2 regions of the Microcoleus sp. AT9b-C3 genome follow, and region 1 is predicted to be linked to the other one. Evidence: riboswitches for the same ligand, from Rfam matches in the RefSeq annotation. Region 1 holds a riboswitch; the other holds the start of a gene.
The links. Region 1 has a riboswitch for cobalamin ahead of QUB77_RS29725 (energy-coupling factor ABC transporter permease). Riboswitches for the same ligand answer to the same signal wherever they lie in the genome.
Positions count from the first base shown of each region.

Region 2: it holds a riboswitch for cobalamin, as region 1 does, so the genes downstream of both, QUB77_RS09025 (DUF1636 domain-containing protein) here and QUB77_RS29725 (energy-coupling factor ABC transporter permease) in region 1, are expected to answer to the same signal.

Region 1 is NZ_JAUBUR010000059.1:7,522-14,153, reverse strand. Features, by position in the region: gene QUB77_RS29735 (FAD-dependent oxidoreductase) at 1-1,564, opposite strand, end outside; gene QUB77_RS29730 (Uma2 family endonuclease) at 1,813-2,532, opposite strand; cobalamin riboswitch at 2,705-2,851, shown strand; gene QUB77_RS29725 (energy-coupling factor ABC transporter permease) at 2,913-3,632, shown strand; gene QUB77_RS29720 (energy-coupling factor ABC transporter substrate-binding protein) at 3,636-3,968, shown strand; gene cbiQ (cobalt ECF transporter T component CbiQ) at 3,965-4,765, shown strand; gene QUB77_RS29710 (ABC transporter substrate-binding protein) at 5,221-6,632, shown strand, end outside.
Region 2 is NZ_JAUBUR010000007.1:121,183-127,814, reverse strand. Features, by position in the region: gene QUB77_RS09035 (GTP-binding protein) at 1-26, opposite strand, end outside; gene cobW (cobalamin biosynthesis protein CobW) at 276-1,310, opposite strand; gene QUB77_RS09025 (DUF1636 domain-containing protein) at 1,457-1,867, opposite strand; cobalamin riboswitch at 1,890-2,036, opposite strand; gene clpX (ATP-dependent protease ATP-binding subunit ClpX) at 2,177-3,559, opposite strand; gene cynS (cyanase) at 3,787-4,230, opposite strand; gene QUB77_RS09010 (slr1659 superfamily regulator) at 4,670-5,014, shown strand; gene QUB77_RS09005 (ATP-binding protein) at 5,162-6,632, shown strand, end outside.

The DNA.
Region 1 (6,632 bases):
CATCGGAACTGGCAAGAGTCTCGAATTGCGCCAATAGCATTGCCTCACCACTATTGGAAGTTCCAAAAATTTTAGGTAACTGACCTGTTTGGGCGAGAACTTGCCTCACTTCTCGGTTAGATACATCGGCTAGATTTTTGTTATTTAGAATGGCATTTACCGCAGCGATACCGACACCTTGACCAACTGCGGCGTTGAATTCAACAATTCTGCCGACAGAACACGCAAACCCTTCAAATCCAGAACAGGGACTGACCACTGCCAGGTTAGGAACGTTTTTAATTAATGCGTGGCGGATGCCAATATTAAAGATAGGGTGTTTAAAACTCAGACTTTTAAACCATCCTAGACCATTTGCTTTATCGCGAATACCCTGGATGCCTCCCCGTACATCAAAATGATAGCTAAATGTTGCCAGGGCTTCATTAGCTGGTACGCCACCTAACAGCATTTGTGCGCCTGTTAAAGGTTCTACAACTCCCGTCACATTGCCAGCGTGTCTGATATAAAGTTCTGAGGCAGAAGTAACAGAAGTAGCCCCCAAACTCTTCAGCCAAGTTGTAATAAATAAAATCTCTCTTTGCATATTAGCCGTGGGTTTGCTCCCGCTTCTGGCTAAGGCTTCCGCTTCGCTGGCCGTGACGGCAAATAAAAGCGCATTCCACGAAAGTCTATCATTTGGAAGTATTGCTATATTTCCTTCATCTAAAATTACGCCAGTTTCAGAAAAAGATAGTTTTATTCCTCTAAAGGAGTGGTAAGCTACAGACAGAGCCGGCGAACGAACATCGATGTAATCGTGGCCCGCCCACAGAGTTTTGAGATTGCCTTTAGTGTCTTTCATTTCCCGCCGGAGTTCTTCTGCTAGTTGGGCATCCTTGTCGGCAGCGTACAGCAAAAATTTTTGACTCTCTGAATCGGCCAGGTTGGTGAAGCGTTTTAGATAAATATAATCGAATTCTTTTAGGGTTCTTGCACTGAGTCCTTGGGTTTCAAAAACGAGGGTGACTGGAAGTTCTGAGTTAGGCAGACCCAATGTTTCAAATCCCTTCAGCTTTCTCACACCGGCAGCTTGAGCTAATTCGGCATTGACAGTGGCATCAATAAATTGCTTGCCGGCATAAACTACGCCTTGAGATGTGGTTATACTGGCAATTTTTTGACCTTCTTTACTGACTGATTTAATTTCTACTTTGCTGAGGAGATCTGCCCCAGCTTGTACTAGCATTTCTTTCAGCGCTGCACTGGCTTTGCGGGCGTCAAGTGCAATTGCCTTAACACCGGATTTTTGCAGGAACTCTTTATAGATTGTCGCCGGTGAACCAAAGGTATCTAACTTTAAAGATTGTTGAAGTTGTTCACTAATCTGACTTCTATCTAAATAAGCAAGGCCACCTCTTACCAAATGCCCGCCAATTCCTTCTTGCAAGCTTGCTTTAGACATCAGCAGAATTCGCGGATAACGCTTTGTGCGGCGCCGATATTCTCGGGAGGCAGAGACAACAGCTAGAACTCCTGGAACTTCATCACCAAAACAGATGATATCGTAAGAACGCAGATTCATGACCATTATTTAATAACCTCTGTTGATTTTCATTTTTTCGAGCTGCATCTCAATGTTTCTCGTCAAACTCTGTGTTTTTTCCAAATCTATCTCGATATTTTCTGATTTTTGCGATAAAAATTCACACATTTCTGGATGCGGCAACCGGGTTTTTTCCTGAAAATCTTTCGTTGAGGACGATCGAGCTCGGTTGCAAAACCCGGTTTCTGAGCGTCCAGAGTCCGTCAGTCTGGTACTCTTGATTGCCATTAGGTCAAATTATCAGGATCTATCCCCAACTCGCGCAATCGCTGAGCTAGTCGATCGGAACGTTCAGCCAATCGATCGGCGCGCTGGGCTTCCTGTTGGGCGCGCTGCGTGGATTCTTTCACCTGTTCTTCAGGAGTCAGATAACGTTTTCCATCGGCATCATACCAATACAACCACTCCCTTGTCACCCCAGAATAACTTCCCCTTTCACAACCAATACCCAAACCAATTTCTGGCATCCAAACTGGATTTCCTGGCTGTAATTCATACTTTCCATTGACTAACTTGTGTACTTCTAAACGGGGTTTACGACGGCGGCGGGAAGAATAAATGACGTAATAAAGTACGCCTAAAGCTTGATATTCCTCCAACTTTGTGCTGTATTCCTTGCGATAAGTTGGGGAAACAACTTCTAGCACAAAAGTAGGCAGAACATTTTCATCCCACAGCACGTAACTGGGACGCAATTCTTCATCATAAAACCTTTCTACACCTAAACTCAAGAAAGCATCGGGCACAATGGCAGGTTTATCCGGGTGATGATAAATACCCATATCTATGCCAAAAAACCAGTCCATGCGTTCTGACCAAAGTATGAGCAATATTGCTTTTAACAAGCCTGGTATTAATTCTTGCAGTTCGTTATCCACAGGCGTTTCATCTGAGTCTGGTAGTTCATCGGCTGAGGGCAAGTTCCTCGGCAAGTTGTACTGTAACATTGCGGCTTTCCTCAAAACTCACTAATATTATACCGTTGATGTTGAGCGATAGTATTTATTGAACGAACCGCGAAGACGCGAAGGAAAAGAAGAGAACATGATAGGTAATTTTGACTTAGTTAATCTGAATAAATTTTTGTACAATATTTGCTGAAACTTACACGATCGACTAAACTATGTCTAACGAGTCGGTTCTAATGGGGAGCAGCCGTTAGAGGAAACGGGGAAAGTTCGGTGCAAGTCCGGCGCTGTCCCGCAACTGTAATGAGAGTCATGTCGCTTTCTGAGTCAGGATGCCCGCCGATGTGTTAGTTTACATAGTCTCATCTGCGAGGTTCAGTGTGAAGACCAGAAATCGGAAATTGGTCAGCTTGGGATTGATGGCTGGCTTGAGTTGTTATATTGTCCTGGGCTCGGCAACGCCCGCCGCAGCTATGCACATTTCGGAAGGTTTTTTGCCGGTGCAATGGGCTGCATTTTGGTGGATGGTGGCGTTGCCTTTTTTTGCAGTAGGTTTGCGTTCAATTACTCGCATTACAAAAGAACACCCGGAACTTAAACTATTGCTTGCTTTGGCGGGTGCGTTTACTTTTGTGCTTTCTGCTTTAAAAATTCCCTCGGTAACGGGCAGTTGTTCTCACCCGACGGGTACGGGTTTGGGCGCCATTTTGTTCGGCCCTTCGGTGATGGCTGTACTGGGGGCTTTAGTTTTGTTGTTTCAAACGTTACTGTTAGCGCATGGTGGCTTGACAACGCTGGGAGCGAATATGTTTTCGATGGCGATTGTCGGCCCTTTCGCTGCGTATTTTATCTATCGATTGCTGTTGCGAACTGGTAGCCAGCGGGCGGCAATTTTTTGTGCTGCGGCTTTGGCAGATTTGCTGACTTATGTGACGACTTCGATTCAATTAGCGTTAGCTTTCCCCGCAGCAAGTGGCGGTTTTATCGCTTCGTTTTTAAAGTTTGCGGGCATCTTTGCTATCACTCAAGTACCCCTGGCTATCAGTGAGGGATTGCTGACTCTATTGGTCTGGAATTGGCTGCATTCTTACGGGAAGCCGGAGTTAAAAACTTTGAAATTATTAAAACAGGAGTCATAAGCCGTGAGTCAAAAAACTACAAACAATCACCAATCTACTTCGCGGCAAAATTGGCTTTTGGCTGGTGCTGTGATTGTTCTGGCAGCGTTTCCTCTCGTTTTTGTGCGGGGTGAATATGGCGGTGCAGATGACCAAGCTAAGAAAGCAATTACCGAAATTCAACCGGGTTATAAACCTTGGTTCAATCACTTGTTTGAGCCGGCTAGCGGAGAAATTTCCAGTCTATTGTTTGCGTCTCAAGCGGCGATGGGGGCTGGCGTAGTTGGGTACGTCATTGGGTTGTATAAAGGCCGATCGCAATCTCGGCAGCAGTCTGATAATAAGTCGTCGGAATGAACCATCAGATTGATAGTCTGGCTTATACAAATCGCTTGCGCGGCTTGCCACCATCTCACAAGTTATCCTTTGCGATCGCCCTGTTAATTCTGTCTCTCGTTTCTGGGGCGATCGTCCAATTGTCGATCGGCCTTTGGCTAGCAGTCTGGATCGTCGTCTATGCCGGCATTCCGGGGAAACTGTATTTGCGGTTGCTGTCGCTACCGTTGATGTTTTTGCTGACAAGTTTGCCTGCTTTGGCGCTGGGTGCGGTTGCGGGCGATCGTATCCCCGCGATTGGGTGGGATATTTGGCAAGGTTGGGGCATTAGCATCGGCACTTTTTATCTGTATGTGAGCCGCACCGGCATATACCAAGTGAGCTTGCTATTTGCCCGCGCCTTCGCATCGACAAGCTGTATGTATTTCATCCTCTTGACGGTTCCATTTACCGAAATCTTGCAAATTCTCAGACAATTACGCTGTCCAGAGTTGGTCACAGAACTGCTATTACTAATGTATCGGTTTATTTTTAGCTTATTGGCGATCGCCGATGAACTTTGGATAGCACAAAATTCGCGCTGTGGCTACCGCACTTGGAAGCGGGGAATGCAGAGTTTAAGCATTTTAATCGGGCAATTGCTTCAGCGAACTTTAGAAAACTACCGTCAAGTATCGCTGAGTTTAGCGTCGCGCGGCTTTAATGGAGAATTGCGCGTTTGGAATTCTTACCCTTATAAACCTTCGCGAAGATATATATTTGAAGCTTTGTTTGGTTGCACGGTTTTAACTTTGTTAAGTGCGGTATTTCAACGCTAAATTTATTGTTACTTCTGGACGAATGGGGGCAAGAAACCGGGTTTTTTACCGAACCTGCGAGCTATAACGTGTCTTTTCGTAATAAAACCCGGTTTCTTTGGTCGGAGTGGGTAAGTCCTGCATTATATTCACGATTAGTGGCGGTGGCGGTGGCGGTGGTTAATATCAACGAGACTTACGCATTACAAGCAAAGAAACCGGGTTTTTACTGAATCTGCGGCTTGTAACCAAGTATTATCGCAAAAAACCAGGTTTCTGAGCACCCGCGCCTCCAGGGCTATTGTTGATAATTCTCGTATTCTCGTTAGTTTAGCGGGCCGGATTTGAATAAGGGCGCACTTCCTGCCACAGCTATTACAAATATGACTTTTATGAACTTAATTAATGAATTATATGAATTGACGTGAACAGTATTTGAATGAATAATTACAGTATCAAAACACAGAGAAAAAATTATGTATCAAGATACTAACAAAAGAAACAGCCCGCCGCCCATTGTTTTTATTATTGCCATCGGCTTAATTGGGTTGGGCGCATACAAGTTCCTTCCCGGTTTATTGAAAACCCAAACTTCAAATACACCTACATCTACATCTACATCGACAACGATCGCACCCGGAGCGATCGCAAATCGCATCAGTTTTGGAAATCAAATATTGGTAGCCTCCCAAACAACAGCAGCAAAACAAGCAGGAGTTCAAGCTTTTGCTGAGGGAAATCACCAAGCTGCCGCCCAATATTTTCAGAAATCGCTGCAACAAAATCGCAACGACCCGGAAACCATTATCTATTTGAATAATGCCACAGCCAGCAATAGTTCTTCCTTAAAAATTGCTGTCAGCGTTCCCATTGGTAGCAACCCCAATGTCGCCCAAGAAATCCTTCGAGGTGTCGCCCAAGCTCAGGATGAAATTAATACTATCGGTGGCATCAACGGCGCTAAACTGCAAGTAGAAATTGTTAACGATGACAACAGTCAAGAGGTTGTCAGAGAAGTTGCAAGGACATTGACAAAAGATTCGAGTATACTGGCAGTAATTGGACACAACGCTAGCAACGCATCTCTCGAAGCTGCTCCGATATATCAGCAAGAAAAACTGGTAATGGTGACACCGACGAGCTTTGCCAATAATCTCTCAGGATTTGGCAGCTACATCTTTCGGACAGTACCCAATATTAGCTTAATGGCAGCTCCCTTAGCAGAATATGCAGTGAAAACAGCAGGTCAAACTAATATTGCCGTTTGTTATGATTCCCAAGCACCGGATAACATATCATTTAAAGATGAATTTGTGGCATCTCTTACTGCTGCTGGTGGCAAATTAGTTCCCACTGTTTGCGACTTTTCACTTCCTTCTTTTAATGCGGAAAATGCCCTTGCCGATGCTGTCAGCAAAGGTGCACAAGGATTGATGGTAGCGCCCCACATCGATCGCATTGACCGTGCGATTTCTCTGGCTCGCAGCAATCGAGGCAAATTGCCACTCTACGGCAGCACTACGCTCTACACCTTTCAAACTTTAAAAGACGGACAAAGTGACGTTAACGGCTTAGTATTGCCCGTTCCCTGGCATCCTGAAACTAATCCCGGTAGCCGTTTCCCAGAAAATGCCCGCCAGCGTTGGGGAGGCATTGTGAATTGGCGAACAGCAACGAGTTTTGATGCGACTCAAGCTGTCATCGCTGGTTTGCGGCAAAGCAATACGCGGGAAGGATTGCAACAAGCACTCAGAAATGCCAGTTTTTCGGCAGCAGGATCGAGCGAGGATGTGAAGTTTTTGCCCACGGGCGATCGGGCTGGTAAGCCGATTTTAGTGCAAGTTAAGCAAGGAGGAAGCACTGGCTATAGCTTTGTCCCGCTGCGGTA
Region 2 (6,632 bases), on a different contig from region 1:
GATTCGATCGCCCCAGCAGTCACCATACTTGACCTCGATTATTGTACAATGATAACCATTATCGCTATTTTACACCAAACTTGCTGCTAGTAGCAAGTTTATTAAAAAATGTTAAGAGTTTTTAACTACAGGAATACGCAGTCTTTGGTTCAGAGCTTACTCATAGGGCTAGAAACCGGGTTTCTACGAGTTTTGGGAACAGGAACGAGAAATATAGGAAGAAACCCGGTTTCTGAGGTCAGCGTGCGTGGCTAATGACTAATGACTCATGACAATTAATTGTTAATCATAGCTGCAATTCGATCGCGCTCTAACTCTCGACCGATCAGCACTAATTTGGTTTGACGGAGTTCCGAAGGTTGCCAAGGGCGATCGTAAAAATATTCTATGCGCGAACCCACACCTTGCAACACCATCCTCATCGGTTTCTTGGGAACCGCCACAAACCCTTTAATCCGATATATTTCCTCCTGCTGCATCAACGATTGCAGTTTTTTCACCAATGCTTCAGGTTCAAATTCGCGATCGGCAATAAAGAAAGTCGAGTTAATATCATCATCATGTTCGTGTTCCTCCTCAGTGTCGTGGTGACTCGGGCGAGACTCCAAATCATCCTCAACCGCCGCATTAAATCCCATGAGCACATCAGGGTTAATTTCGCCACCTTTGCAAGGCACAATTTTTACACTTGGACGTAACTCTTGCTGCAACCAGCTTTGGACTTTCTTGTGAGTTTCCGCATCTACGCGATCGACCTTCGTTAAAAGTACCATATCGGCACAGGCTAACTGGTCTTCAAACAATTCCTCGATCGGAGTTTCGTGATCTAAACTAGAATCAGCTTGCCGCTGTGCCATCAAAGCATCGATATCACCGACAAAAGTACCGCTAGCAACAGCTTCACAATCGACAACAGCAACCACACCGTCTACAGTAGCACCCGTGCGAATTTCCGGCCAGCGAAAAGCTTGAATCAAAGGTTTAGGAAGTGCCAGACCAGAAGTCTCAATTAAGATACAATCAATTTGTTCTCTACGCTTCAACAATTCCTGCATAGTCGGCAAGAATTCCTCTTGAACAGTGCAGCAAAGACAACCATTTGTTAGTTCAACAATATTGCTGCTGACATTTTCTTCTTCGTCGCAAACTTGACAATCGCGCAGCAATTCTCCGTCAATACCAATTTCGCCAAATTCGTTCACCAGAACAGCAATGCGGCGACCTTGATTATTTTGCAATAAGTGGCGAATTAAGGTAGTTTTGCCGCTACCGAGAAAACCAGTGATGACAGTTACAGGGATTTTGTGCATTAAATTTTTTGTCCGGTTGAGATGTACCGTAGGGTGCGCATTGCGCACCATTCTTTAGCGGGTAGGGCGCGCATTGCACATCATAAATTAATGGTAATATGGGCAATGCACACCCTACATAGAAGTATTTGGCGCAATTCCTAGTTCTAATTTCCCAGCGGCGGAATTTTTGCTAAAACGCCTTTTTTGAGAGCTTCAGGACGCTCAGACCAAGGCAACAAACCGTCTGGTTTAGCATAGTATTGACCCGCGCATTCGAGTACAGCTTCCGCAGTTTTCGGCTCATTTGCTGGTAAATCGCCAAACAAATAAGTGTACTTTCCAACAGCAGCAAAAGACACCGCACAAGAGTGACTGCAAGCACTCATGCACTCAACTTCTTGAATCTCAAATTTATCAGAAAACTCCCAATTTTGAGCGAGTTGCGATAAGTCTTCCATAAATTGTTGACCGCCGCTTTTGCCTTCTCGCTTGCCGTTTTTCCAAACACTAGCGCAAGCAGTGCAAACAAGTAGACTGTGCTTGGTGCGTACAGCCGCATTAATTCCATCCATCATCCGTACCTCGCAGATGCGTTCAAAAGTGAGTTAGATATCGGCGGGCATTCTGACTTGAGAAACCACAACGGTTTCATTACAGTTGCGGGACAGCGCCGGACTTGCACCGAACTTTCCCCGTTTCCTCTAGCGGCTGCTCCCCGCTAGAACCGATCGCGAAATCAAATCCTATCACACTTGCCGCCAATCGATTTTAGATTTTAGATTTTAGATTTTAGATTTCAGATTGGAGAAAGCCACCCCAGGGATAAATCTGGGGCTGGTTTAGTAGTTTGTAGGGTGCCCCACCGGCAGTTTACAGATTATCAATTATGCAGTTTCGTGCTGTTTGCGCCATGCGGGATGCCACAGCAATTCGGCAGTCGATCGCTTCTCGACCATTTCAGGAGTAATCATACAGTTAGCCACATCCTTGCGAGAAGGCAACTCGTACATCACATCCAGCATTAACTCTTCTAAAATGCTGCGAAGAGCTCTGGCGCCAGTTTTGCGGCGGTAGGCCTCTTGGGCGATCGCCCGTAGCGCTTCCGGCTGGAATTCCAATTCCACGCTGTCCATCTTCAACAGCTTTTGATACTGCTTCACCAGCGCATTCCGGGGCTCGGTCAATATCTGCATCAAAGCTGCCTCATCCAGCGGCGAAATCACCGTCACCACCGGAATCCGCCCGACAAACTCAGGAATCAAACCAAACTTGACTAAATCGTCCGGCTGTACCTGCTGCAAAATATCAGCCGCCCGCTTGTCTTTCGCCGGCAAAGTCGAGTTGCTGTCGCTTTCCGTTGGCTGAATAAAGCCCAAGGATTTTTTACCCAAACGCTGTTCAACTATTTTTTCCAAACCGACAAAAGCACCGCCACAAATAAATAGAATTTTGCTAGTGTCAACTTGAATAAAATCTTGGTAAGGATGTTTGCGGCCGCCTTGCGGGGGAACATTAACCACTGTTCCTTCCAACATTTTTAGCAGCGCTTGCTGCACTCCTTCTCCCGATACATCCCTAGTGATCGAAGTGTTTTCGCTTTTGCGAGCAATCTTGTCAATTTCATCAATATAAATAATGCCGCGCTGCGCCGCTTCGACATCAAAATCTGACATTTGCAACAGCCGCAGCAAGATATTTTCTACATCGTCGCCGACATATCCAGCTTCAGTCAGTGTCGTTGCATCGGCTACCGCAAACGGCACTTCGAGCATTTGCGCCAAACTTTGCGCTAACAAAGTTTTGCCACAACCTGTCGGCCCGACTAGGAGGATGTTGGATTTTTGCAGTTCTACATCGCTGTCAGGAGAAGACTTGTCGCTATCTTTAGCTTGGTCAACGCTCAAGCGCTTGTAGTGGTTATAAACTGCTACAGAAAGGACTTTTTTTGCTGAATGCTGGCCGATGACGTGGTTGTCTAAATGCTGCTTAATCTCTGTTGGTTTCGGAATTTGAGCTAAAACAATTTTCGATTTGTTCGATCGACCCGGACGCCGTGTTCCTTGTCCCTGAGACTCTCGCACCTCTGATTGGGGAATCTGTTGACCAATTGTTTTACTGGAGTCAAAGAACTCCTCCTCTAAAATTTCATTGCACAGTTCCACGCATTCATCGCAAATGTAGACGCCGGGCCCAGCTATTAACTTGCGGACGTACTCTTGCGACTTGCCGCAAAACGAGCATCTGAGATGGGAGTCATATTTTGACATATTTGCCTCTTACTTTACGGTTGCGGTTGCTTGTTTCTACTGGGGAAGTTGCCGCGGGAGCGACCTTAGCTTTGCCCTAGAAGGGTTTCCCGATCGGACACCCAAGCCAGTCAAGCTTCGCGATCTCTATTTCTAAGTTAACACTTTTGAGGCTTCAGTCATTAGTCCTGAGTCATTCGAGCCAATTTGAATTTTTAATTTTCACTTGAAAGTAAAGCCGCACGGGCTTACCATTTTTTGTATTCCAAAAATTTTCCCGACATAATTATTTTCACTCGATCGCCTTTTGGGTCTGCTTCTTTCTCGACATCCAAAGTAAAGTCGATCGCGCTCATAATCCCGTCACCAAATTTTTCGTGTATCACTGCTTTGAGCGGCATCCCGTAAACCTGCATAATTTCATAGAAGCGATAAATCAAAGGGTCAACTGGAACGGAGGCATCCAAAGAACCTTTTAACGGAGGTTCACAGAGAACCGCAGCCGTCTCGCTATCTAGTCCCAAAGCCGAGACAATTTTCTCGGCTTCATCTTCTGATGCGGTAGCTTGACGGTAAATAACTGCGGCAATCCAAACTTCGTCGCGCCCCAAAACTTTTTCCAAATCTGCAAAACTAATTCCCTTAGCTTTTTTAGCCGCCAAAAGCTTTTCTGTAATTCCTGAAATTGCCATTAAATATTCTCCCCTTCAGTTCTGTGTCAGATGTGAAATATTTCTCACATTTTGGTAATTTTGTCAATACTAACTTGAGAAAAAAAGTCGAATTGATAGCTCGCAACTTCAGCAAAAGTAGGTCTCCTTAACCCCCGCAACTCATAGAATTTGAGATTTGAGATGTTAGATTAGCAATGACTGATGACTACTAGGGTTGAGAGCGAGTCAACAGTTGCATTTTTTTTTCCAACTGGTCTTACAACTGGTAAATCATAAAATAACTCATAACGGCCCTGTGGCAATGGTACAGTTGGCAGTATATGTAATAAAAGTTACACACGCAAAGGTCTTCGGCATTCGGCAAACGGCTGAATTTTGATCGTGCTAGCCTGAAGCTCAATCATCGCTCACGCAGCCAAAGCCCCTTTACCACTCAAAACCGGCAACTGACAAAAGTATGGAGATTCAGACCAGAGATTACACGATCCAGTACGATCGCGCTACGCAAACAGTCACCTGTAGCGGCTCGTTCCGACTCAGCCAGGTGGAAGAGTACGCACCGATCGTCGATCTGCTCAACGAAGTGGCTGACTCCTGCCCAAATACGGTGACTCTAGACTTGCGAAAGCTAGAATTTTTAAATAGCTCTGGAATTAATATTGTCTCAAAATTTGTGATCAAAGTGCGCCAGCAAAAAAATATTCAAATCGCCATCAAAGGTTCTAAACAGATCCCCTGGCAGCTCAAATCCCTGAAGAACTTGCAGCGGCTGATGCCTTCCTTGCACTTAGAATTCGAATAGCAACGAAAAAGGTAAAGATAAATCCCCGGCTAAGTCGGGGAACCAGGATGAGGGTGGCTGAAGTTAATCGGAATAAGTCATAGTTAAACTAGCACAAAACCCTAAAAAACTTCACAACCGACTAAAAATTACCAATTTTCAATTGCTATGCAGGAAGAACCCTCGACAGAACAGCTACTTTTCGACGTTCAGCGGCTGAGTGCGGAACTTGAAAACTTGAAGCGCGAAAAGGTTGACCTAGAAATTTTGCTGGAGACTACCACCGAACATTCAGATACGATGGAAGCTCACTTGCTGAGCAAAGCTCAGTTGGCCCTGCGTTCAAGCGAAGAGCAGTTTCGGGCGATCGCCTCGGCAACTCCCGTGCCGATATTAGTTTCTCGCCTCTGTGACGGCTTAATTCTGTATGCGAACGCTCAATTGGCTTCTCTCCTGAACATACCCCTAGAAAAATTGATCGGCTGCAGCACTCCAGACTTTTACTTCAACCCCGCCGATCGCCCCAAGGTACTTGAGGCACTTGCTCAAGAGGGATACCTCCAAAACTACGAAATCCACTGCAAAAAATCAGACGGCATTGCTTTCTGGGCGATGATCTCAGTTCAGTCGCTGGTGTTTAACGGGCAGCAGACGGCTTTGTGCGTCTTGTACGACCTCACCCAGCGCAAGGAAGCAGAACAAACCCTCCAAGAGAGCGAAAAGCGTCTCCGCCGCCAGAGTTTGGCTTTGTTGCAGCTAGGTCGCCAGAGGACTCTCAATAGCGGTGCCCTGAATGTGGGAATTCGCGAAATTACTGAGGCTGCAGCCCGGACTTTGGATGTGGAAAAAGTCAGCGTCTGGCTTTACAACCATGGAGGATTTGGAACTCGCTACCCCACAGATCCCCAGCTAAATTTTACCGAGAGAGTGCTCGCCCAAAACCAAACAGAGGCACTCGGTACAGAGGCTGCTACCCCAGAGCAACACGAGGGGGTGAATCATTCTAAGTTTAAAATCCCCAACCTCAAATTAGTTTGTCTCGACTTGTACGATCGCAGCCAAGAGAATCATTTGAGCCGGGAGTCCATATCGGCAAGCGATTTAAATTTATCAAGTTTAGATGTTGAAGGCGACACACCGGGCGAAAATTTGCGATCGGACACTGCTTTAGAACCTACGACCAAGACTCAAAACTCTCTACAAACAAATTTGTCCCATTCATCTTCGCTAGCCGAACATTCCGCTGTGCTGCCAAATGCCAGCAAGCCGAATTCATCCATATTAAATGTAGCAATTAGGCTCGGCGGCCAGATCGTGGGCATCCTCTCTCTCGAACATATCGGCGCACCCCGCCAGTGGGCTCTGGAGGAGCGCACCTTCGCTGATTCTTTGGCAAATTTGGTAGCGCTGGCGATCGAAGGATTTGAGCGCCAGCGGGCTCAGGAAGCACTCTCCAAAGCCAAAGCGCAGCTAGAAATGACCGTCGATCAGCGCACCGCTCAACTCACCGCTGCCAATAAACTGCTCCGCATCGAAATTGCCGAGCGCAAAAGAGCCGAAATAGCCTTGCAAGAAGCCTTACACAAAGCTGAAGCAGCTTCGAGAGCTAAAAGCACTTTTTTAGCCAATATGAGCCACG